Regions from separate parts of the Paenarthrobacter sp. YJN-5 genome, predicted to be linked through region 3. Evidence: riboswitches for the same ligand, from Rfam matches in the RefSeq annotation. Region 3 holds a riboswitch; each other region holds the start of a gene.
What was found. A riboswitch is a leader RNA that binds a small molecule or an ion and turns the genes downstream of it on or off. The one in region 3 is predicted to bind cyclic di-AMP.

Region 1: it holds a riboswitch for cyclic di-AMP, as region 3 does, so the genes downstream of both, HMI59_RS17595 (hypothetical protein) here and HMI59_RS16580 (M23 family metallopeptidase) in region 3, are expected to answer to the same signal.
Region 2: it holds a riboswitch for cyclic di-AMP, as region 3 does, so the genes downstream of both, HMI59_RS01955 (hypothetical protein) here and HMI59_RS16580 (M23 family metallopeptidase) in region 3, are expected to answer to the same signal.
Region 4: it holds a riboswitch for cyclic di-AMP, as region 3 does, so the genes downstream of both, HMI59_RS19140 (NlpC/P60 family protein) here and HMI59_RS16580 (M23 family metallopeptidase) in region 3, are expected to answer to the same signal.

The regions. Positions count from the first base shown of each region.
Region 1 is NZ_CP053544.1:3,805,805-3,811,587, forward strand. Features, by position in the region: gene HMI59_RS17585 (histidine phosphatase family protein) at 1-58, opposite strand, end outside; gene HMI59_RS17590 (winged helix-turn-helix domain-containing protein) at 194-1,063, opposite strand; cyclic di-AMP (ydaO/yuaA leader) riboswitch at 1,842-1,995, shown strand; gene HMI59_RS17595 (hypothetical protein) at 2,001-2,840, shown strand; gene HMI59_RS17600 (pyridoxal-dependent decarboxylase) at 2,937-4,328, opposite strand; gene HMI59_RS17605 (HAD-IA family hydrolase) at 4,367-5,071, opposite strand; gene HMI59_RS17610 (VOC family protein) at 5,106-5,483, opposite strand; gene upp (uracil phosphoribosyltransferase) at 5,531-5,783, opposite strand, start outside.
Region 2 is NZ_CP053544.1:408,701-414,483, reverse strand. Features, by position in the region: gene HMI59_RS01965 (DUF6480 family protein) at 14-256, shown strand; gene HMI59_RS01960 (ATP-dependent DNA ligase) at 264-1,331, opposite strand; cyclic di-AMP (ydaO/yuaA leader) riboswitch at 1,547-1,694, shown strand; gene HMI59_RS01955 (hypothetical protein) at 1,699-2,991, shown strand; gene HMI59_RS01950 (AEC family transporter) at 3,229-4,149, opposite strand; gene HMI59_RS01945 (CdaR family transcriptional regulator) at 4,282-5,496, opposite strand; gene ald (alanine dehydrogenase) at 5,697-5,783, shown strand, end outside.
Region 3 is NZ_CP053544.1:3,580,942-3,586,724, forward strand. Features, by position in the region: gene HMI59_RS16560 (NTP transferase domain-containing protein) at 1-92, opposite strand, end outside; gene HMI59_RS16565 (HNH endonuclease) at 154-654, opposite strand; gene HMI59_RS16570 (NlpC/P60 family protein) at 876-1,664, opposite strand; gene HMI59_RS16575 (C40 family peptidase) at 1,758-2,501, opposite strand; cyclic di-AMP (ydaO/yuaA leader) riboswitch at 2,506-2,672, opposite strand; gene HMI59_RS16580 (M23 family metallopeptidase) at 2,812-3,642, opposite strand; cyclic di-AMP (ydaO/yuaA leader) riboswitch at 3,647-3,890, opposite strand; gene HMI59_RS16585 (metal-dependent transcriptional regulator) at 4,119-4,814, opposite strand; gene serC (phosphoserine transaminase) at 5,152-5,783, shown strand, end outside.
Region 4 is NZ_CP053544.1:4,134,538-4,140,320, forward strand. Features, by position in the region: gene HMI59_RS19125 (PEP/pyruvate-binding domain-containing protein) at 1-351, opposite strand, end outside; gene HMI59_RS19130 (universal stress protein) at 373-1,410, opposite strand; gene HMI59_RS19135 (FAD-dependent monooxygenase) at 1,835-2,443, shown strand; gene HMI59_RS19140 (NlpC/P60 family protein) at 2,593-3,381, opposite strand; cyclic di-AMP (ydaO/yuaA leader) riboswitch at 3,385-3,547, opposite strand; gene HMI59_RS19145 (copper resistance CopC family protein) at 3,727-4,365, opposite strand; gene HMI59_RS19150 (NCS2 family permease) at 4,479-5,783, shown strand, end outside.

The DNA of each region.
Region 1 (5,783 bases), 220 kb from region 3:
GCCAGTCCGCCTTGGCGTGGCGCATGATCACAAGCCGTCTCAGGTGGTGGTCGCTCATCCAAATACTTTATAGCCGCGCCAGCCAGATGCTCACTGACCAGACAAGACGAAAGGCGGCACATTCCGTCAGCGCCGTGGTTGCTCGAGTGAGCGCAGGCGCAGAGGGATGTGCCGCCTTTCGGCAGTTACAGGATCAGATCGAGTATTCCGGAGCGGCCCAGACGATGACCTCGGGGTGCTCGTAAAAACGGTAGCCCTGGCCACGGACCGTGCGAACGGTGTTGGCGAGGCGGCCCAGCTTGGAGCGGAGACGACGGATGTGGACGTCGATGGTGCGCTCGTTGGGGACTTCCTCGGCGTTCCGCCACAGGCCTTCGAGGAGCTCGTCACGGCCCACCGTGCGGGTGCCGTTCTCCACGAGGTAGTTGAGGAGTTCGAATTCCTTGAACGTCAGGTTCAGCGATTCGCCGTCGAGGTGGACTTCGCGGCGGGCGAGGTCGATGAGCACGCCGGACGGGCGCGCCTCCTGCTGGGGCGCCGGACGCGCGGCTTCGGTGCGCTGGCGTGCGGCGACGGTGGGGTCACCGAACGTGGAACGTACGACGTCGAGTGCCGACCCGGGTGCGCTGGCGGGAGCAACGGCGACGGCGGCATAGCTTTCCGCGCCGGTCACGAGCGACTGGGCGTAAGCACGAATTTCCTGGGCCAGCTTGGCAATGGAGGTCCCGGCAGCAGCTGCGGTCTCTTCGTCAATGCCCATGTAGAGCACGAATCCGCGGGCTACGTTGTCATTGGCCACGGGCCGGAGGCGCTCGGACTGGGCCACCACCGGAGTGGGTGCCGTCATGGCTGCGGGCTCGGTAGCGGCAGGCACGGCGCGCAACTGTCCGTAGGAGTTCGGGTTGTAGCCCTGGGGAACGTAGCCCGGAGCCTGCTGGGCAGCAGCCTGGGTACCGGGTGCGTAACCGGGGCGGTTACCGAAACCGGGGCGGAGGCCGGCGTTGGAAGCGGCCTTGTTGGCGTTACGGACGGAGATGTGGACGTATCCGGATGCAACTGACATGGAGTGCTTACCTCAAAAGTGAATAGCCGTCATCGCGGCTTCGAATGCTGGTGTCCCCGCAATGAGTTTTGGGGAGGGGCGCCCAACGGTGGGCTAGGGGGCGAATGCCTGAAACTTTTCTTGGGGTGGGAAGTTAGGCTTGCATTCGACAACAGCGGGACTCGTCGCCAGCGGGTGTGCTGGAGAAGATTGCTGCGGCTGCAGGTGCTGTTGAGTTCTTGTTCACATTGGAAGTGTGCAACGTAACAATGACAACACGCAAGTAACAAAGGGCGGAAACGTCCACATTCTGAGATAAGCGCGAGTATTGTGCCGCAAATCACAATTCAGCGGATCGCAAAAATGAATGCGGTTTTGTTCGGTCAAGGGCAGAAATATTGCGTTCTGGCTGAACTTTCTTCGATCAATGGGGCATGATGCCCCTCTGGATTCCCGCGAGCGCCCGACCAGCGGAATCTCACGATCTGAAACGGATGCTGTCCAATCGAAGTGGACGCCAGGCTCGATATTCAGGCTTCCAATCTGCTAAAAGCTCCGAACGCCACCTGCGAACCCCCGTGCAGCCTCAGTGTCCCCGATTGTCGCGGCGCCGTGGCGCATCCTGCCCCGCCCTTCGTTGGGGCACATCCCGACCGCGGCGAATCCGGCAAGGCGACGCACCGGCGTCGTGATCTCTGTTACCTAAATGTGACTTTCGCTTTAACCTCCTGTACCGTCGAACGAGTGGGTCGCCCCAACCTTGGCCCACACCCGGGATGCGCCGAGCTCTGCCACTTCCCGGAGTTCCGTTCTGATTTCGAGGCAGAGACGGGGGACCCAGAGTCTCCGGGCCAGGCATTGCGCCGGTCCTTGGGGTGAAGCCGCAGCTACACGCGCGGCCGGATGACCTCATCCGAACCCGACAGCTAACTCCGCAGGCGCTGAGAGGTAATCACACATGTCTGAATTCAAGGATCAGTCGCGCCATGAGGCGCGTCACCGTGACGAGAACAACGCTCCCCTGACCAAGTCGCAGAATGTTCTGAAGAACGCTGCCCGCCAGGGTAGGACCGGCCACCGCATGTCGGTAGCAGCCGGCGTCGTCGCAGCCGCGCTGGGCGTTGCATCGCTCGGGCAGGCCGCAAACGCCACGTTCAACCTTCCGGAGATGAGCCAGGCGGCACAGACCCAGGCTTCGGTCCAGGTGGACCCGCAGACCCGCGAGAACGCTGCCGCTGAAGCCGCCGCCCAGGCTGAGGCCGCCAAGCGCGCCGCTGCTGAAAAGGCCGCAGCTGCGAAGGCCGCTGCTGAAAAGGCTGCTGCGGAGAAGGCCGCCGCCGAAAAGGCAGCAGCTGACAAGGCCGCCGCCGAGCAGGCTGCTGCTGCCCAGGCTGCCGCTGAGAAGGCTGCAGCCGACGCCGCCGCCAAGGCCGCTGCGGACAAGGCTGCGGCAGAAGCTGCTGCCGCCGCTGCCGCCCCCAAGGCCGTTGACGATCCTGCCGCTGCCAAGGCCTACGCTGCCAGCATTCTGGCCAACTACGGCTGGGGTCCGGGTGAAATGACCGCCCTGAACACGCTGTGGGAAAAGGAATCGAACTGGCGCACCACTGCCACCAACGCTTCCAGCGGTGCTTACGGCATTGTCCAGTCGCTGCCCGCCGGCAAGATGGCTTCCGCCGGTGCTGACTGGCAGACCAACTACCAGACCCAGATCAAGTGGGGTCTGAACTACATCAAGGAACGCTACGGCTCGCCGTCGGCAGCCCTGGCATTCCACCTGGCCAACAACTGGTACTAAACCCGGACGTTGCCTGAGATGCCGCTCCCGTTGCCGCCACACGCACCAGTACCTACTGGAGCGTGTGGCGGAAACGGGGGCGGCTTTGGCGTTTAACTAGGCTTCGGGTTCCTGCTCCACCGCACGCCGGACTGCTTCCACCGACGCCGCCACATCGGCGTCGTCCGTGGACCAGTTGCTGACGGAGATCCGCAGGATATCCCGCCCCTGCCAGGAAGACCCTGACATCCACACGACGCCTTCTGCCATGAGCCGCTGGGTAATCCTGCGCGTCCGTTCGTCGGTCCCGAAACTCACCGAGACCTGCGTGAACACCACGTCATTGAGCACTTCCACCCCGGGGATCGAGGATAGGCCGTCAGCGAGCGCCCGCGCGTTCGCGGCCAGCCGCTCCACCATGTCGATGACACCGTTCCGGCCCAACTGGCGCAAGGCTGCCCACACAGGAATTCCGCGGGCGCGGCGGGACATCTCCGGAACTTTCTCGAAAGGGTCCCCCGGCCCGGCATCCGTCGCTATCAGGTAACTCGTATGAACGCTGAAGGCACGCCTCATGGCTTCGGGGCGGGCCACGATTGCCAGGCCGCAATCGTAAGGAACGTTGAGTGTCTTATGGGCATCGGTGGCCCAGGAATCGGCGAGCTCCACACCTGCCAGGCGTTCCCGCAGTTTCGGGCTCGCAGCCGCCCATAAACCGAAGGCGCCGTCCACGTGGACCCACGCCCCGCGGTCGCGGGCCACTGCGATGGAGTCAGCCATGGGATCGAAGGCACCCGAGTGCAGGTTGCCTGCCTGGAGGCATACGATCGCCGGGCCGGGTTGCTCTCCCATGGCGTCCTCAAGCGCATCAGGCAGGATCCGGCCTTCCCTGTCTGCGTCCACGGGAACACATGTCCCCAGGCCCAGGTACCTCAAAGCGAGGTCCACCGCAGCGTGCCGCTCCCGCCCCGCGAACACTGTGATCCTCGGTGCCCCGGACAGGCCGAGGCCTTCCAGGTCCCAGCCGGCCTCATCCATCAGGTGCTGTCTTCCCGCGGCAAGCCCGACGAAGTTGGCGGTCGTGGCCCCCGTGGTGAAGCCGACGTCGGAGGTGGCGGGCAAGTGCAACAAGTCAAGCAACCAATCGGCCGCAGACTCCTCGATCGCTGCCGCCGCCGGGGTGGCAAAACGCAGGCCCGCGTTTTGGTCCCACGCGGAGACAAGCCAATCCGCCGCCATGGCAGCCGGCAAGGTGCCGCCCATGACCCAGCCGTAGAAACGTCCGGACTGGATGGCCATCAGTCCCGGTTCGGCCAGTGCAGCCAGCTCATCAACGACGGCGGCGGCATCGGCAGGTTCGTCGGGGAGCCGCGGCAGGATGCTTGCGGCGACCTGGTCGGCGTCGGACTTTGGGCGGACTGAACGGGTGGGCACCGACGCGAGCCAATTGGTGGCGTGCACCATGGCACGCTCCAATGCAGCACCGTATGCCTCCGGCAACGCTGACATGCGCACAGCCTACTCCCGCCCGGGCGGGTGGAACAGGGCTAGAACGTGAGCGTGATGACGTGGCCGCCGTCGTCGTGCCTCACGGTCTCAACAGCCACCGCCGAGTAGTCGGGAATCCGCCACATGCCAGGTTCCAGTTCCGCTTGGTGCGCGGCGGCCTTGCCTACAACCACTGTCCGCATCCCGGCGGCCCTTGCTGCGGCAATGCCTGCGGGTGCGTCCTCGAAAACCACGACGTCGGCCGGGTCGGCACCGAGCAAAGCCGCGGCTTTGAGGTATCCCTGCGGATGCGGCTTGCCGCGTGTTACGGCTTCGGCGGTGACCGCCGTCGAAGGCATGGCGAGTCCGGCGGCCTGCATGCGGATATCGGCGAGGATGCGGTCGGCCGAAGTGACCAGTGCGATGGCCTCGTCCGGAAGAGCTTCGAGCAGGGCCTCAGCTCCCGGCAAGGCAATGATGCCGTCTGTGCGGTTGCGTTCCATCTCGCCCAGTTCGGCGGTGAGGGCAACGACGTCGGAATCCGCCGGGGCGTACCGGCGCACCGTGTCGCCGGCCTGGACGCCGTGGGAGGTCCGCAGGATCTCGGTGTAGTCAAGCCCGTAGCGTTCTGCGAATTCCAGCCAGACCTGCTCTACTACGGCCGTCGAATCCACCAGCGTTCCGTCCATGTCAAAGAGGACGGCGCGAACGGTGAGGGTTTGCCGGGAATGTCCCGGATCAGGCTGTGCGGCAGGAAGGATCATGGTTCCATCCTGCCGCACAGTGAGCCTGCATTGGTTACCCGTTGGGCCGCTGTGGGAGGTACTGCACCGCCCACTTATTGCCGTCGGGATCGGCGAAGTACACAAAGTGGCCCCAGTCCTGGACGTCGACATCGCTGACGTCCACCCCGTTGGCCTTGAGCTGTTCATGGGCCTTATTGATGTCCGCCACCACCATTTGAAGGCTCGGAGCGGTGCCTGGAGGTGCGTCCGACAACCCTTCTCCGATGGCGATGGAGCACGCCGAACCCGGAGGAGTGAGCTGGACGAAGCGGACGCCGTCGGAAGGTCGTTCGTCGTAGTCGGCGTTGAAACCGACCTTGTTGACGTAGAAATCCTTCGCGCGATCGACGTCGGACACAGGGACAAACACCAGTTCAAGTTTCCAGTCCATGCGCCACAGGCTAGCGGGGCACGACGGAAAGTAATAGGGGTCTATGCCTAGCCGGCGATCCCGTACAGGCGGTCGCCCGCGTCGCCGAGACCGGGGACGATGTACGACTTCTCGTTGAGTTTCTCGTCAATGGACGCCAGAACAATGTTGACGTTGGCGTCGGCGAGTTCCTCTTCCAGCTTGGCCAGGCCCTCCGGAGCGGCCAGCAGGCAGATGCACGTGACGTCCGAGGCTCCACGCTTGAACAGGAACTTGATGGCCTCGCGCAGGGTGCCACCGGTTGCGAGCATGGGATCCAGG
Region 2 (5,783 bases), 1.4 Mb from region 3:
AAGGGGTTTGACCATGACAAGCTATGACCCGGAAGACGATCCGCAGACCTTCGGAGTGTCCGGCGCGGCCGAGCCCGACAGCATCCATGAAGACCCGGACATGAGGCAGGACGAAGACCGCGATCCCGCCGCATCAGCGAACCCGGATCCGGACAACGGCAACGTCACAGGGCTTGAACCCGGCGGCGGAGTACCCCCGGGAGAAACGCCTCCAGCGGAAGACAGCATGAGCATGGATCAAGGGCACGAGGAATAGAACTCCCCTACTTCAGCTTGAGGATCTCGCCGAGGTTATAGTCGGCCGGCTCCTCCAGCTGTGAGTACGTGCAGCTTTCAGGAGTCCGGTCCGGCCGCCACCTGCGGAATTGCGTGGTGTGCCGGAACCGGTCTCCTTCCATGTAGTCGTACGCCACTTCGATCACCAGCTCGGGCCGCAGAGGAACAAAGGAAAAGTCCTTGCCGGCACTCCAGCGGCTTTGGGCCCCCGGCATCCTCGAACCAACCGCCGCTCCGGTTTCCTGGCTGGCCCACTCTCCCCAGGGGTGGTCCGCGATCTCCACCTGGTACGGCTCCAACTCGGCCACCATCGCCTTCCGCTTCGCCATGGGGAAGGCGGCCACCACTCCGACGTGGTGGAGTTTGCCGGAATCGTCATAGAGCCCCAGCAGCATCGACCCCACGACGTCCGCCGTCTTGTGCCAACGGAAACCGGCCACCACGCAGTCCGCCGTCCGTTCATGCTTGGTCTTGAACATCACCCGCTTGTTCGGCTGGTAGGTACCGTCGAGCGGTTTGGACAGCACGCCGTCGAGCCCTGCTCCCTCAAGCTGCACGAACCATTCCTTTGCCCGCTCTAGGTCGGTGACCGCAGGCGTCACGTACACGGGCGGCTCGGCATCGGCGAGCGCCTTTTCCAGCGCAGCACGGCGCTCGGAGAACGGCCGGGCAGTGAGGTCTTCGTCCCCGAGGGCCAGGAGGTCGAACCCGACGAAGGAGGACGGCGTCTTCTCTGCAAGCATCCGGACGCGGCTGTCGGCGGGGTGGATGCGCTGCTGCAGTCCTTCGAAGTCGAGCCGGTTGCCGGAAATAAGGATGATCTCGCCATCCACCACGCATTTCTCCGGCAGGTTCTTCTTCAACGCCTCCACCAGCTCAGGGAAGTACCGGGTCATGGGTTTCTCGTTCCGGCTGCCCAGGATGACGTCATCCCCGTCCCTGAAGACGATGGTCCGGAACCCGTCCCATTTGGGTTCGTAGTGCCCAACCTCAGGAATGTTGGGCACGGATTTGGCGAGCATGGGCGAAACGGGTGGCATCACGGGTAGGTCCATAGCTCATGTCTACCGGCCGGTAGACGCCGAAAGCTAGTGTTCAGCAGGGATATGTGGACGGTGTGTGGCGCGTCCGTCCGCCAGCGCGGGCGCTGCCGGCCCTCATGTACCGTCCGTTACATTAATGTGACTTTACTTCCCTGCTGCTGTAACTTCGTAGGGCGACCCGTATCTCCGCTGGGCCGCTTCCGGGCTGACGCCGAGCTCTGCCGCATCCCGGAATCCCGCCAGACCCGCGGCAGAGACGGGGGACCCAGAGTTCCCGGGCCTGTTCCCCGCAGGCCCTTGGGGTGAAGCCGCCACGTGCGGCCGGACGGCCTCGTCCGAACCCGACAGCTAACCTCGCAGGCGTTGAGAGGCAAACACCATGTCCCCAACCATGGATCAGCCGCGCCGTGCCCAAGGGGACGGCCAGCCCACCAAGCCAACCGGACGCCGTCGGGCCCAGCCCAGCGGTCCGGCCACCGAAATGGATAGCACGACGGCGGTACCCGCCACCGCAACCGACCCCACCGCTGCGCCCATGACACGAGCACAGCGACGGGCGATGGAACGCGAGCGCGCGGCCCAGGCAGTCGTGGCTCCGGAAGCTGCACCGAGTGCTGAGTCCGACTCCGAACCCACCGCTGAATCCCCCACCGAAGAGCCGCGCACCGAAGCCATCCCCGTAGTTGCCGCTCCTCCGCGCTCGGAGTCCACTACGCCCGGACCGCCCACGGCTGCCATCCCCGTGGTGAAGGCCACGCCGGCGGAGCCCGCCACTGAGCCCGAGCCCGCGACTGCCGCTATTCCGGTGGTTTCGGCGCACGTTGCCGCCGCGGCCGGGACCCCCCAGCCCAAGACGCCGGCCCGGATCGCCGCTGACGCTACAGCCGCCGCCGGATTGGCCAGTCGCAAGACCGCCCGTGGCCAGCACGACGGCGCACGTCCTGCGGCAGGACGAGCCGCAGGACGCAATGCTGCGAAGTCGGCCTTTGGTTCCTTTGCTTCCTCCTCCTTCACCAAGGAACCCCACGCCGTCCTGACCAAGGCAGCGTCCGTGAAGACCATGAGCCAGCGCATGGCGGTGGTCGCCGGAGCACTGGGCCTGGTCCTCACGGTGGGAACGGTAAGCCAAGCCATGGACCTGCCGATCTTCGGACAGGACACTCAAAACCAGGCCAGCGGCGCTAACAATTCCGGCGAAGACCGGGCAACGGGCTCGGCCACTCCTGGCCCGACGCCGTCCTACTCCACCGCGTCCTCGACGTCGGCCGCTACGACGGATACCGGGCAGTCCGCCGTCGAAGCAGCCTCTCCGGCAGCGGCAGCACCGCCGTCGTCCACTCCGACGCCGCAGGTTTCGTTGGCCGACCCCAAGTGGGTTCCGTCCACCGCCCCTTCGGCCGTGGTTCCAGTACCGGGCGTGACGTCGCCCGTTCCGAGCCAGCCGGCACCGCCGTCGGACAACATCACGGCGCCTTCGCCCAGCACGACGCCTTCTACGACGACGACGCCAACCACCACCCCAACGCCCACGCCGACGACGACGCAGACTTCCAAGCCGCGGCCCAGCGACTCCCCGAAGCCGGGCTCCGACCCTAAGTCCAGCGCACCGACGGAGGCTCCGAGCCTGGACGTGGACGGCCTGCTCGACGCAGCCAAGGGGGTCCTCAAGTGAGCACCCGCATGCCCCGCACCACTACCCACATCGGCTGGCACGGCCGGTACTGCTGCAGCAGCCGGACGGCCACTTTCCGCCATCGGATGGGCCGCTGGAGCCACCAGCGGCTGCGCCGTTTCTGACGGGCGCCGCTAACAAACAAGTGTGAAACCAAGAAGGCAGGGACCCGGCAAGGGTTCCTGCCTTCTGTTCTGCCACCCGACTCTTCCGCCACCGGGTCGGTCACATGTTTCGCTACCCCAAGAGCCACGCGACCACCAGCAAGGCCCCCACGCAGAGCACTGTGGTCAGGAGGATGACGTCGCGCGCAACAACAGTGCCCCGGCCATACGGGGAAGCGAAAAGGAACACGTTCTGTGCCGTGGGAAGCGCACCCATGATGACCAACGCCAGGAGGTGCTGCCCTTCGAGCCCGAAGACGAACCGCCCCAGCGCCCAGACCACCAAGGGCATCCCCACGAGTTTCAGGAGCGTCGCCACCACGGTTTCCACCCGGCCGTCGCCCTTCTGCAGCGGAGCGCGGCCCGCCAAGGACATCCCGAAGGCGAGCAGCACCATGGGCACGGCAGCTCCGGCCAACATATCGATGGGCCGCTGGACCAGTTCCGGAACCTTCCACCGGGTCAACGCCACCACCACGCCCAGCGCTGACGCGATGATCATGGGATTCCCCAACGGCTGCAGGACCACCCGCTTCCAAGGCACCTTCGCCCCTCCGGCCACACCAAGGATGGTGACGTAGAAGGGCGCCAGGACCAGGAGTTGCACCAGCAGGACCGGGGCCACGTGCTGGGCCGTTCCCACCGCATAGAGGGAAACGGGGATCCCGATGTTGTTGGCATTGGCATAGCTGCTGGCCATGGCTCCCACAGCCGTTTCGGCCACGGGCCTTCGGAAAAAGAGGAAACTCAGCAGGCAGTACAGGAGCCCCATCGCGGCAGCAGACAGAAGGGCCAGCGGGGCGTCGACGCCGAGCGCGGCCCCTATGTCGCTCCCGGCCACCACGGTGAAGAGCAGCGCCGGGTTGGTGATGTAGAAGGCGGTGCGGGTCAGCGCACCCTGCACTTCCGGGGCGAGCAGTTTGCACCGGACGGCCAGGTAGCCCACGGCAATGACTGCCGAAATGATGAGGATGCCGGAGACGACGCCGCCCACCCCGCCCCCTTTCGCATTGGTAACAGGTGCCGCTTGGAGCGGTTTCCCTAATTACCAGTCCCGCGAGAAACCGCTTTCTCACACTAAGCTTACGGGCAGGGACTGTCCATCGGAGTTCATCCTGTGGCGCCTCTAGATCCGTGGCCTGACCGCCCAGCGCCGGGCCTTCAGCGCGGCGTGAAGCTCCAACCGGATAGCACCGCTGAGGGGATCGGCCCCAATGAGTTGGCGGATCCTGCCGAGTCGGTTGTAAATACTGCTGCGATGCAGGTGGAGCTTGGCGGCGACATCCTGCACCGAACCGTCGTTGTCGTAGAGGAGCTCCAGGACGGGCAGGAGTTCACCGTTTCGATCCTGCCCTTCAAGGGTGCTGTAGTGGACGGATCCCGTGTCGTCCCAACCGCCGGGCGCCTGCAGACGGTCGAAGAGTTGATAGACCCCCACCGACCGGCTGTCCACCAGCTCTCCCAGCGACGGTTCGACAGCCGCCGCCTGGGCAGCCACCTTCGACTGCCGGTACGCCCCGGCAAGCTGCCGGATCACTTGTATTGGTTCGCTGATGCCCAGGATGATGCGGTCCACCGAACGGCCGGCACGTTTGGCCAACTCCAGCTGGTAGTGCACCAGTACTTGCGCATGAACGGCCCGGCCGCCCGATTCACGGAAGAGGACCACCGAATGCGTCTCGGTCCCGGCGCTGAAGAGGGCAACATCGACGCCGATGGTGGACTGAAGCGCCGCGGAACGGTGGGTCAAGGTGGCGTCCAAAGGATCGACGCCGGACCCGGCACCACCGGCGTCCAGGATGGTCACCACCTGCCAGGGACCCTTGCCCTGGATCTCCTTCCACCCGGCCACCGCAGCCACCGCGTTGGATTCCCCGCCACAGGCGGCCAGGAACTCCTGCTCCCTCCGGCGGCGGAACTCGGACTCCGCCGTGTTCGAGTCCAACAGCAAGGCCGCGAGCAGGTCCAACTCGTCACGCACGCCGGGCAGCTGGGTGAGGATCGCCGTCGCACTTTGCTCCTCAAGGTCCTGCTGCACCCACAGGTAACCGACGCGGAAGCCGCGCACCAACAGCGGTACGCAAACGCGCCCCAGCATGCCCAAGTCAGGGTTGGCCGGAATCACAACGGGACGGACCGCCGTCGCGATACCGTGCGAAAGCTGCCAGGCGCTGACGTCGCTGGGCACACGCTTGCTGAGCAGGAAATTCACCCGGACGCGGTCCGCGTGGGACTGGTTGGAACTGTACGCGAGGAGGACACCGTCAAGGTCCTCAAGCGACAATCCCCTGCCCAGCTTTAGCGCTACGCGTTCGACGAGTTGCTCAACGTCCTGCTGCATCAAAAAAGCGTACCAACAGCAGGCGACACTTGACGCTCCGCTTCTCGACAAATGTCGAGCTCAGCCCTTGATATTCCGCGGAATCCGCAGCCGGATCCACACCAGTCCATGTCACCTGCCTCACAGCCGGACCTATTCTGGAAGCACAGCCCACAGCACAAAAAACCGGCCTTAAGAGGCCGCTGACGATGGAGCCCCAGATGATCATTGGCGTCCCCAAGGAAATCAAGAACAACGAATTCCGCGTAGCCATCACGGCCGCCGGCGTGCACGAGTTCCGCACCCAC
Region 3 (5,783 bases):
AGGGTGGCGCCGTCGTAGGTCAGCGAAGGTTTGGGCACACCGCCAAGGCGGGTGGCCCTGCCACCCGCCAAGATCACTGCGTTGAACTCCATCCGCCCAGATTACCGGTGCCGCACAGGATTGCCGGTGCCGCATAAGGCGGACGCACATCAATCAGGCAGCGGATTCCGGCAAGAGGAACGGATCCCAGTCCGGCGCAGGCTTCTCGAGTTCTTTGATCTGCCACATGGTTCCGGAGGGAACGCCGGGTGTGAAACGGAGTTTCCAACCCATCTCTGCCGGCGTGTGGTCGCTCTTGGCGTTATTGCATTTCAGGCACGCCGCAACCAGGTTTTCCCAGGAATCCGCGCCGCCCCTGGATTTGGGGTGGACGTGGTCTATGGTGTGGGCTGTCTTACCGCAGTAGGCGCAGCGGTGGCCGTCGCGGCGGAGAACTCCGCGCCGGCTGACGGCCGTAATCCTGTTGTACCGCGGCCGGATGTAGCGATTGAGGAGGATCACGGACGGGCGTCCCAGAATCTCCTGCGGCCCGACGACAGGTTCGCCGCCTTCGGCCACTACGCTTGCTTTTCCGGTGAGCACAAGGACCAGCGCCCGGCGGAAGGTAACTACCGCCAGCGGTTCATATCCAGCATTCAGAACGAGTGTGCGCATGCACGTACCTCTTAACGGCCGCACCCGCCAGGGGCACGAGGGCCGGCTGCCCTCTGCATGTACGGGCTGTGGATCGACACCATAAGAGTAAGCACCTATATGCCATATCAACGAATTATCAGTGGAATTAGCTTGTGATGTCGCCCACAGGCCCCGGCCCTGACCCTTAAGACGGAAATACCCCGCAGGTGAAACCTGCGGGGTATTTCCTTAAAGTTCGATCAGCCGTTGACCCGGATGAAGACCGGACCGGAGCCGACGTTGACGCTGAACAGAGCAGTGGTGGATCCGTTCCATCCGCCATGCACTGCCATGCCGTTGCCGACGTAGACGGCGATGTGGGCCTGTCCGGCCAGGCCACCGTTGGCGTAGTAAGCGAGGTCGCCCGGCTGGGCTTCCGCTGCGCTGACCGTACGTCCAAGGGAAAGGTAACCCGCAGGCCAGTCATGGAAGTTGATACCCACGGCTGCGAGGGAGTTGGTAACCAACATGGTGCAGTCCTGGGTCACGCCGAGCTGGGCGTAGGCTGCAGCGGCAATGGCCGCACCGAGGCCACTGGAAGCAGCCGGAGCCTTTGCTGCCGGTGCGGCGTTGCTGACTGCCACGGTCGCGCCGCCACCAGCGTTGGAAGCTGAGACAGTGGCTTCCCGTGCGGTGCTCTTCGCTTCAGCCTTGGCCGGGGCTTTCTCCACGACGGGCGCGGGCGCCTCGACCGTGGTGACAACCGGGCTCTCGTAGGAGATGGCAACGGTGGAGTCAGCGGCGATGGTGGATTGCACAACGGACTGGATGTCCAGGGAGGTGGTTGAGGTGGACTCGCGATCCACATTGGTATCCGCCGCATTGGCAGCAACGCCACTGGTCAGGACCAAGCCCGAAGCCGCGGCGATCACTGCTGCCTGGCGGCCGACGCCACCGGCGTTCACCGAAACTGCCTTTGCAATCACGGCAAGTGAGCTGGTCTTGGGAGCCTCGGCCCGGTGCCGCGCAACCTTGTTTGCACTGGTCATGATGATCTCTTTTCGTTTCCGCGTGCCGCTGGGAAGCACGCGGGTCATGGGCAGGCCAGCACCTGGGGGCGCGCTGGCTTACCTGGACGGTTCTTAGCGCAGGGTGAAGAAGGAGGAGGTTCCGGTAGAAGCTACCGAGTGAAGCAGCGTGCCCTGGCTGGGGTTCAGGGCACTGACCATCATGCCGTTGCCGACGTAAATACCAACGTGGGCACCGCCGTTCTGCATGACGAGGTCGCCGGGAGCGGGAGTGCTGGTGGGCTTCATGGCGGTCCATGCATTGACGCGGGGAATGCTGATGCCGGCCTGTGCGTAAACCCACTGGGTGAAGCCGGAGCAGTCCCAACCGTTGGGGGTGGTGCCGCCCCAGACGTACGGGTGGCCGATGCCGGTGTACGCGATTGCTGCGAGGCCCGAAGCCGCGGCGCTGGCTGCGGAATCCTTGGAGCCGGCGGACTTGGCGGTGACTGCGGCCTCGCCCTGGCCGGCATTCTGGTTGCCGTTGGCCTGGGAGCGCTGCGTGGTCTGGGAAGCGCGCTGGATCTTGGGGGCTTCCTTGGTAACCACAACGGGGCTCTCAAAGGAAACAGTGGCGGTTGGTTCCGCCGTGACGACGGCGGTGGTCACCAGCTGCTGTGCGCTGGACTCAGCCTTGGAAACGTCAGTATCCGCTGCCTGGGCAGGAAGGCCGACGCTGAGGACCAGGCCCGATGCTGCTGCAAGGACTGCGGCCTGGCGGCCGACGGTTCCGGCATTCGCTGAAACAGCCTTGGAAAGAGTGTTCAACGGGGTAACCGTCTGGGCGCGGTGGCGCGCAGAAGTAGTGCGTGATGACACGAAGGTAGCCTCTCCCAATGCCTGCGAGGTGAGCTGTCGGATTCGGATGGGAGTCATCCGGCCACACGCCGTTGGAAGCGTTTGTGACTTAACCCCAAGGCCCTCTTTCGAAGACCAAAATTGGTTCCCCCGCCCCTGCCAGACGAATTATGCGAACGGACCTTGAGTGGTGGCAGAGCTAGGCAATCCACCCAAGTGCATCGGCCCCCTAAAAAGCCGATGCGCTTTGTACGGTACAACAGTTGAACGCAAATGTCACATTCAGATCACGGGGCGTGTCAAGAATGCGAGAGACGACCATCAACTCGGGTTAGAGCCAGCCCATGGGGTCGACGACTTCGCCGTTGACCTGGACTTCGAAGTGGAGGTGGCAGCCGGTGGAAGCGCCCGTGGTGCCGCTCAAGGCAACGGTATCTCCGCGATTCACGGTGTCGCCGACCTTGACGTTGAATGACGACAAGTGGTTGTAGGTGGTTTCCAGGCCGTTGCCATGGTCCACTACCACGCGGTTGCCTCCACCGTATTCATGCCAACCCGCAAAGGTGACCTTGCCTGCCGCAGCAGCGTGGACTGCCGTGCCGCACTGGGCCACGAAGTCCTGGCCGCGGTGGAAATCGCCGCTGCCGCCTGTCAGCGGGCTGATGCGGTAGCCGAACGGTGATGCAGTGCTGAGGGTATCCAAGGGGCTGGCCATGGTGCCCTTGGAGGAGCTGGCCTGGATGCTTCCTACGGACTGGGCGCTCAGCAACTGCTTGAGCTTGCCGTCGGGATCCGCCTTGGTTGCCACCGCGGCGCGGCTGAAGTCGATCTTGGCGGACGCTTCCGCGGAGACCTCGGGCTGGCTCCCGCCGCCCACAGCCAGTGCGGCCTCAGTCTGCCCGGACTCGGACGTGGCCATGACGGGACTCGTTGCAGGCAGGCCGACAGTGAGCGCAAGACCGGTAGCAGCGAGTGCTACGCCGGCCTTCTGCCCTACACCACTGGCTGCTGCGAAATCGGCCACCTGGCGCATCGGGCTCTTACGGCGGCGCACCTGACGCTGGGTGTCGCGGGGCCGGATCTCCGATACTACGCGGGCTGGCCGCAGCTCAGTAGCGGGGCCGGTAGCGCGTCGACGGCCCCTGACGTTCTGCGAAGTCAAACTCTGTTCCTCTCTCAAAAGCCTGCGAAGTTAGCTGTCGGATTCGGATCAGAGAGTGCAAAGACCCGGCCCGCACGCAGCGCTCACGGCACACAGGTATCCCAGGAGGGAATTGCGTAAGTAAGGCACTGCTGCTGCGGACTTCACCCCAAGGCTGCTTCTCTAGGCAGCCGATTGTGGTTCCCCCGCCTCTGCCAGTAGATGTTTAACACCCCTGATCTGCTGGCAGAGCTCGGCTCCAGATCAGGTAACGCTTTGATATCGGCGCTAGTAGATAACTATAGGGGATTAAGGCCCGCGGTAATAAATTCGTTATCTACAGGGCGGTCGTCTTTTGACTGCTCCCCTTATCACCTATCCGCGGAAACCGCAGGTCACACCGCCGCGCGGCGGTGCAACGTGAGATCAACCACGCCCCTGGCAAGGCAAAGGCGCCCACATGGAGTGAGCGCCTGCAGCCGGCCGGCTTTCGCTTGCTAGCCGACTGCTACGAATACGTGGGCAGCTACTTCCGGCGGCAGCTCGAGGGCCCCTTCAATCCCCGGCACCCGGACGGAGATGTAGTCCCCCACGCGTTCCAGGGAAACGGCCGCACCCGGACGGATGCCGCCCTCGTCCAGCTGGGTCAGGAGTTCGGGCTCAACCTGGATGGGCTCGGCGAGCCGGCTCACCACAACGCGGGAGTCCGCAGCGTAACCATCCATTGCCTGCAGGAGGTTGACGTCCGGGCGGAAGGGAGCTTGGACAGCGAGGCCGCCCAGGGCCTCCAGGCCGGGAATCGGGTTCCCGTACGGGGATTGCGTGGGATGCTCCAGCAGTTCATACAGCCTGCGTTCCACGCGTTCGCTCATCACGTGCTCCCAGCGGCACGCTTCGTCATGGACGTACGCCCAGTCGAGGCCAATGACGTCGGCAAGGAGGCGTTCAGCCAAGCGGTGCTTGCGCATCACCTCCGTGGCGCGCTTGCGGCCGACTTCCGTGAGCTCCAGGTGCCGGTCATTGGACACCACCACCAGGCCGTCGCGCTCCATGCGTCCGATCGTCTGGGAGACCGTAGGACCGGAGTGGCGCAACCGCTCAGCGATGCGGGCGCGGAGAGCCACGATGTTTTCTTCTTCAAGTTCCAAAATGGTCCGAAGATACATCTCAGTGGTATCGATCAGATCCGTCATCCAGCTCAGCTCTCCTCGAACGCAGTTCTTGCGTAATGTCCACCGTACCGCGTCCGTAGAGGCTGCACGTCCCCCTGCGCCACCCTGTGAACGCGTACTCAAGCCTAGCTTATTTGGAATTACTCTTGATAATTTTCAAAGGGTCACAAAGGTTCCGGGTACCTTGCCTCCACCCCCTTGACGACGGGAACGCGCGCAACCACGTTCCACGTGGCGGACTATGACACCACCGGGTACGCGCACCCGCGCCTGTTCAGGCAGAATTGGGGGTGTCGAAGGGGCAGTTGATGCCACCTGCCACCTCCCCGTCTTTGACCGATACACATTGGAGCCACGCGTGAGCGACACCAGCATCACCATTCCCGCCGACCTGCTGCCCAAGGACGGAAGGTTCGGCGCCGGACCGTCCAAGGTCCGCCCGGAGCAGATCGAAGCCCTGTCCGCTGCATCGAAGACCATCCTTGGCACCTCCCACCGCCAGGCCCCGGTCAAGAACCTCGTAGGCTCCGTTCGTGAGGGCCTCAGCCAGTTCTTCCGTGCTCCTGAAGGGTACGAGGTAGTCCTCGGCGTCGGTGGCTCAACGGCGTTCTGGGATGTCGCGGCCTTCGGCCTCGTGGAAAAGAAGGCACAGCACCTGTCCTTCGGCGAGTTTGGCTCCAAGTTTGCAGCCGCCACCAACAGGGCTCCGTTCCTGGACGAGTCCTCCATCATCAAGTCCGAGCCCGGGACCCGCCCCGCTCCCGCTGCGGAAGCCGGCGTGGACGTATATGCGTGGCCGCAGAACGAGACGTCCACCGGTGTGGCTGCGCCGGTCAAGCGCGTTGCCGGCGCCGATGAGGGTTCCCTGGTGCTGGTGGACGCTACTTCCGCGGCTGGTGGCCTCGACGTGGATGTGGCTGAGTCCGACGTCTACTACTTCGCCCCGCAGAAGAACTTCGCGTCCGACGGCGGCCTGTGGCTCGGCCTCTT
Region 4 (5,783 bases), 550 kb from region 3:
TTCTTCGGCCACCTCAGGAGGAACACCGGCAGCCAGCACTACCGAGCGGGCACGGGCCGCGAGGGCATCAAGGGAGTAATCAACGACGTCGGTCCCGTCCAGGGCAGCCAGCACCTCACCCAACGCTGCGCCGTCAAGCGCCCGGCAGTAGGCCGCCGTCGTCAGGCAAAATCCGGGGGGCACCGGCAAACCGGCGGTGGACATTTCACCCAGGTTGGCGGCCTTGCCGCCAACCTCCGCCAGCATGCCTGAACGAATCCGGTCCAACGTAAGGATGAAACCATACCCGGCTGTTGAAGCCTTCCCGGTTTGCCCGCCCTGCTGCGGCCCTTCCGCCGCTTCACCGTCCATGCCGCCGTGAAGCGTCAGGTCCTAGTCGTTGCCCAGCATGGGGCCGAACTTGGGCCTGTCCGCAAGCCTGGAGTCCTCGCGGTCCGGGACCACCATGACCGGCCCCTTGGCGTGGTGCAGCACGCCGTCCGAGGTTGAACCGAGGAGCATTCCGGCGAACCCGCCGCGTCCACGGGTGCCCAGGACCACCAGTTCCACTCCCCTGCTGGCCTCCACCAGGACGTCCACGGGAGAGCCGTCTGTCAGCTGTGTTTCCACCGTGAGATGCGGGAAATGGCTGCGGAGCCAGGCAACACCGGCATCCAGTTGAACCTTGATATCCGCGAACAGGGCATCCCTGTCCAAGGGGGCCGGCACCCAGGCCAGTGAGCCGCTGTACTGAGGCACAGCGCAGACTACCCGCAGCTTCGCGCCCATGCGTTCTGCCTGTTCAGCAGCCTCCAGGACCGCCACTCGCGCCTGTTCGGAGCCGTCAACGCCAACTACAACGATGTTCTCCACCGTGCGGGGACCGGCCTTCGCGTGTTCGGCCTTGATGTGCTTGTCCTCGGTGCTCTGGCCCAGGCGGTCGGCGCAGTACAACGGCACCGTCACTGTGGGGCACTTCGCGTGGGCCGGCAGCGCGCTGCTGACGGAGCCCAGCAGACGGCCGACGAATCCACCGCGTCCGCGGCTGCCCGAAACCAGGAGGGCGGCTTCCGCGGAGAGATCCAGCAGGACACCGGCGGCATCCCCGTTCTCCACTGAGGCGTCAACGTCGATGTTGTAGCCGGAAACCTTCTCCATGGCCTGTTTGGCGATCGCTTCGGCGCCTTCCCGGATCATCGAGTCGTCCACCGTTGCGTATCCGCCGTCCAACCCTGAAGCGGCGAAGATCGGCACTGAATAAGCGGTCACGATGTGCAAGGGAAGTTGCCGGCGTTCGGCTTCACGCGCTGCCCACACCAAAGCGCATTGTCCGTGTTCGGAGCCGTCCACTCCAACCACGATGCCGCCCGGTGCTACTGCTTCCGCGTCACCGCCGCGGGGATGTTCAACGTGACTACCGTGCTGGTCCATTTGGGGCCCGCCTCTCCACCTGCTGCTTGATGTTCCGGCCATTCTGCCAGAGGTTCAACGTAGGGGTGTTACACCTCACGTTGTGCGCTAATGTCCGTGATCGTGGAAGCCACGGGACTTCCTCGTCCAATGCCAACTATTCTCGTTTGCTTATAGCGAATCAAGGCGGCTTTTCCGCTATCTGCATAACGGTCCGGGCTCGGTTTCAAGGCCCTCCCGGGACGCCCCGGGAAGAAGTAATAACACGCTGTCAGGAAGGCTACCCAACGCCCCAAAAGTTCTGTAGTGTTCGAGTCACCGAATGGCCGGTGAGAGTGTTCCAGAACACATACCGGCCATTTATTTGCGACCGTTTGGGGGAACCGGAAGCGTCCAATCCTGCCTTTGGGCACGTACGTCAAGGAGGAACCACGCAGTGTCACTCATGCCTGATTCCGCCACGGAGCGAACCACCACCGTGGTGATCGGAGCCGGACTCTCAGGCCTCGCCGTGGCCAGCGAACTCAGCCGCTACGGCGTGGGTTCGATCGTGGTGGACGGCTTCGGCCCACTGGCACAGACGGGTCCTTCCGTGCATACCGGCATGCTGCAACGGTGCGAGGTAGCCGATCCCGCTTCCATGCTGGAACGGAACCAGATCCTCCGCCACCTGCGGAACTACGCGGCCAGCCACCACCTGGATGTACGCAACACCACCAAGGCGGTCCGGCTGGACCTGCTCACGGCCGCAGAAACTCCCCTCGCATCCCCTCGGCAGTGGGCCGTCCACACAGCCCACGGCATTCTCCTTGCCGACCACGTCGTGGTGACGCGTTGCGCACAGAGCCAGTTGCGCAAAATGCTGGCCGAGCTTGGCATTGCCGTTGGTCAGAACCTCGTGGCCGCCATGCGCGCGGTGGGCATGCATCTGGTGGGAGTGGGAGAACTCATCACGCCAACCCCCAAGGAAGTCCTCCGCCAGGCCAAGGCGGTGGGGCAGGCCATCTCTTCGAAGGTGGCACTTCCAGCAGCGCCCGGCCTCGCGATCGCCTAAGCCCGGCAAGCCCGACAGCGGCACCAAGGCAGCCCTGAAACAGGGCCCTTGAAGCAGGGTCCCTTAAACCAAAAAGCTTAAAACCAAAAAACCGGCACCCCGGGAGGACGAATCCTCCGGGGTGCCGGCCTTTTTGTGAAGCGTGAAACTTATGCGCCGGCGCGGACGTACGTGAGCGGGCCGGTTGCGGTCAGCCAGCTGATCGGGTGGATGCCGGTCTGGTTACCGTTAATGCCACCGGAGATGGCCTGGCCATTGCCGATGTAGATGGCAACGTGGCCGGACTGGACGATCATGTCACCGGGCTGGGGATCGCTGACTACCTTGCCGTAGTTCATGAACTGCATGGGGGCAAGGTCGCCCACCGGGATACCTGCGGAGCCGAGGGCCTTTTCGACCATGGCGGTGCAGTCCTGCATGACACCGATCTGGGCGTAAGCCGAGGCAACCATGGCTGCGTTGACGCCGCCAACAGCGGGTGCCGGGGCAGGTGCTGCCGGAGCAGCAGCGGCAGGTGCGGAAGCAGCAACCGTGGCGGTAGCGGCAGGAGCTGCAGCAGCCTTGGCTGCGGCCTTCTTGGGAGCCTCAACAACCGGAGCCGGCTTCTCGATGACCGGTGCTGCTACGGAAGCAACAGCGGGACGCTCGAAGTTGACGGTGGCCGTTGCTGCGGCAGTGACAACCTTGTTGGGGGTTTCGGCAACGGTTTCAGCAACCGTGGCGGGGCTGGAGTCCCGCTGGACCGGAGCCTGTGCCGGAGTTTCGGCAGCGTGTGCAGCAATGGAACCGGTCAGGACAAGACCCGAAGCTGCAGCGATGACGGCTGCCTGGCGGCCGGCGCCTGAAGCGTTGCTGGCAACTGCCTTGGAGATGGAGATGAACGGATTGGGGCGTACGCTGTCCGCCTTACGACGGCCGCGAAGAATGCGTGAAGACATGAAAAAGCCTCTCCCGATGCCTGCGAGGTTAGCTGTCGGATTCGGATGGGAGTCACCCGGCCACTATCCACCGCTGTTCAGCGGAAGCTTCGTGGCTTCACCCCAAGGCGCGCTCATTGGCGGCCTAAAATGGGTTCCCCGTCTCTGCCGTAGGTATGTCTGCGAACGGATTCCGACCTGCGGCAGAGCTAGGCAATCAGGCCGGAAGTGCGCCGAATGCGGATCGGGCACAGGTACTACCGTACGCGATGATCACGGCAAAGTCACATTTAAGTAACGAGAAGTGGGCGTCAAGCGTGTCGCAGTAACCGTTTCGAGATTTTCGCAGGTATGTAGAAAACCCCGTCATTCCGCGGATTTATCGCCCTCGGCATCATTGGAAGCAGCCAATTTCCGACGGGCTGTAACGGCCAGGAAAATAACGAGCGCAACAGCTAATGCAGCAAACGCCACGATGCTCCACGGGAACGGCTGGGAGGCGTCCGGAGCCGGTTCGCTGACGGGGGTTCCGGGGGCCGCGGTTCCCGCACTCGGAACAGTGCCCGAACCTGCCTGGCCCGACGCGGACGGCGAGGCTACCGCGGTGGCGCCCTCCGACGTCGTGCTTCCTGCTGTTGCCGTGAATGTAAAGGTGCCCTCGATGGGGTGCGAATCGGAGCTGACGACGCGCCAAACCACCGTGTACTGGCCCGCCGGAGCGCCGGGACGCAGTTTTTGGACCGCCTGGTTGTCGATGATCTGCACGGCGCCGTCCGCCCAGTTCTCCCCGCCCGCGGTCACCGACATGCCCGAACCAATAGCCAGCGGCCGGTTATTGAACGTGACGGAGACCGATGCCGGAACTTCCGCAACCGTGGCTCCGCTGGCCGGACTCGTGGATTCTGCGGCGTCGTGCGCCGATGCCGGGGCGGCGCCGAAAAGCAGCGCCGAGGCGAAGGCGAGGGCAGCCACGACGGCGGCCAGGAGCGGGCGGATGGTGCGCATGGGGCGGTTTCTCCTAATGTTGGCTTCCTTACAGACTAGGCGAATCGTCAGGCCCTCCCGCACGGGCGGGCATAGGATTTGAGAGCACACTCACACGATCCCCGGAGACATCCATGCTTAAACAGGGTTCTGCAATCGACCGCTACTTCAAGATCTCCGAACGTGGATCCACGTATTCGCGGGAAATCCGTGGCGGCTTCGCGACCTTCTTTGCCATGAGCTACATCGTGGTCCTGAACCCCCTCATCCTGTCGGGGGCTGACTCGAGCGGGGCATCGCTGGGCTTCACGGCCGTCGCCGCCACCACGGCCTTCGTGGCAGGCATCCTGACCATCCTCATGGGTGCTTGGGCCAAGCATCCCTTTGCCGTAGCCACAGGCCTGGGCGTCAACGCGTTCGTGGCCGTCACCGTTGCCTCGCACCCGGGCCTGACATGGCCGGACATGATGGGCCTGGTGGTCCTCTCCGGCCTGACCATGCTGATCCTCGTCCTCACCGGGTTCCGGACCGCCGTCTTCAAGGCCGTCCCCGAGGCGCTCAAGACGGCGATCGTGGTGGGCATCGGCCTCTTCATTGCGCTGATCGGACTGGTCAACGCCGGCTTCGTGCGCCGCATTCCCGACGCCGCCGGAACCACCGTTCCGCTGGGCCTGGGCGTGGACGGCAAACTCCTGGGCTGGCCGACGCTGGTGTTCGCGGTCGGCCTGGTCCTCACCATCGCGCTGGTGGTGCGCAAGGTACGCGGTGCCATCCTGATCGGCATCATCGTCTCCACCGCGCTGGCTGCGATCCTTGAATTCACCCTGCATATCGGACCGAGCAACGACGGCACCACCATCAACCCCCGCGGCTGGTCGCTCGTGGCCCCCAAGGTGTCCGAGTGGGGCGCTCCGGACCTCTCCCTGATCGGCAAGGCCAACCCCTTTGGCGCCTTCGAACACCTTGGCTTCATCGGTGCCGCCCTGCTGGCCTTCGTGATCCTGCTCAGCATCTTCTTCGACGCCATGGGCACCATGGTGGGCCTGGCCAATGAGGCCGGAACCGTGGATGAGCACGGCAACATCCCCAATGTGGACCGCGTTCTCCAGGTTGATGCGCTCGGCGCGATTGTGGGTGGCGGAGCTTCGGTGTCCTCCAACCAGATCTTCGTCGAATCCGGCGCCGGCATTGGCGAAGGCGCCCGGACCGGCCTGGCCTCGATCGTCACCGGTGTCCTGTTCCTGGTGGCCATGTTCTTTACGCCGTTGATCAACCTGGTTCCCTTCGAAGCCGTTGCGCCCGCCCTTGTTGTGGTGGGCTTCATGATGGTTTCGCAGGTGGGCAAGATCGACTGGCAGGACTGGGGCGTCGGCATCCCGGCGTTCCTGACCATCGCCCTCATGCCGTTCACCTACTCGATCGCCAACGGCCTCGGCGCA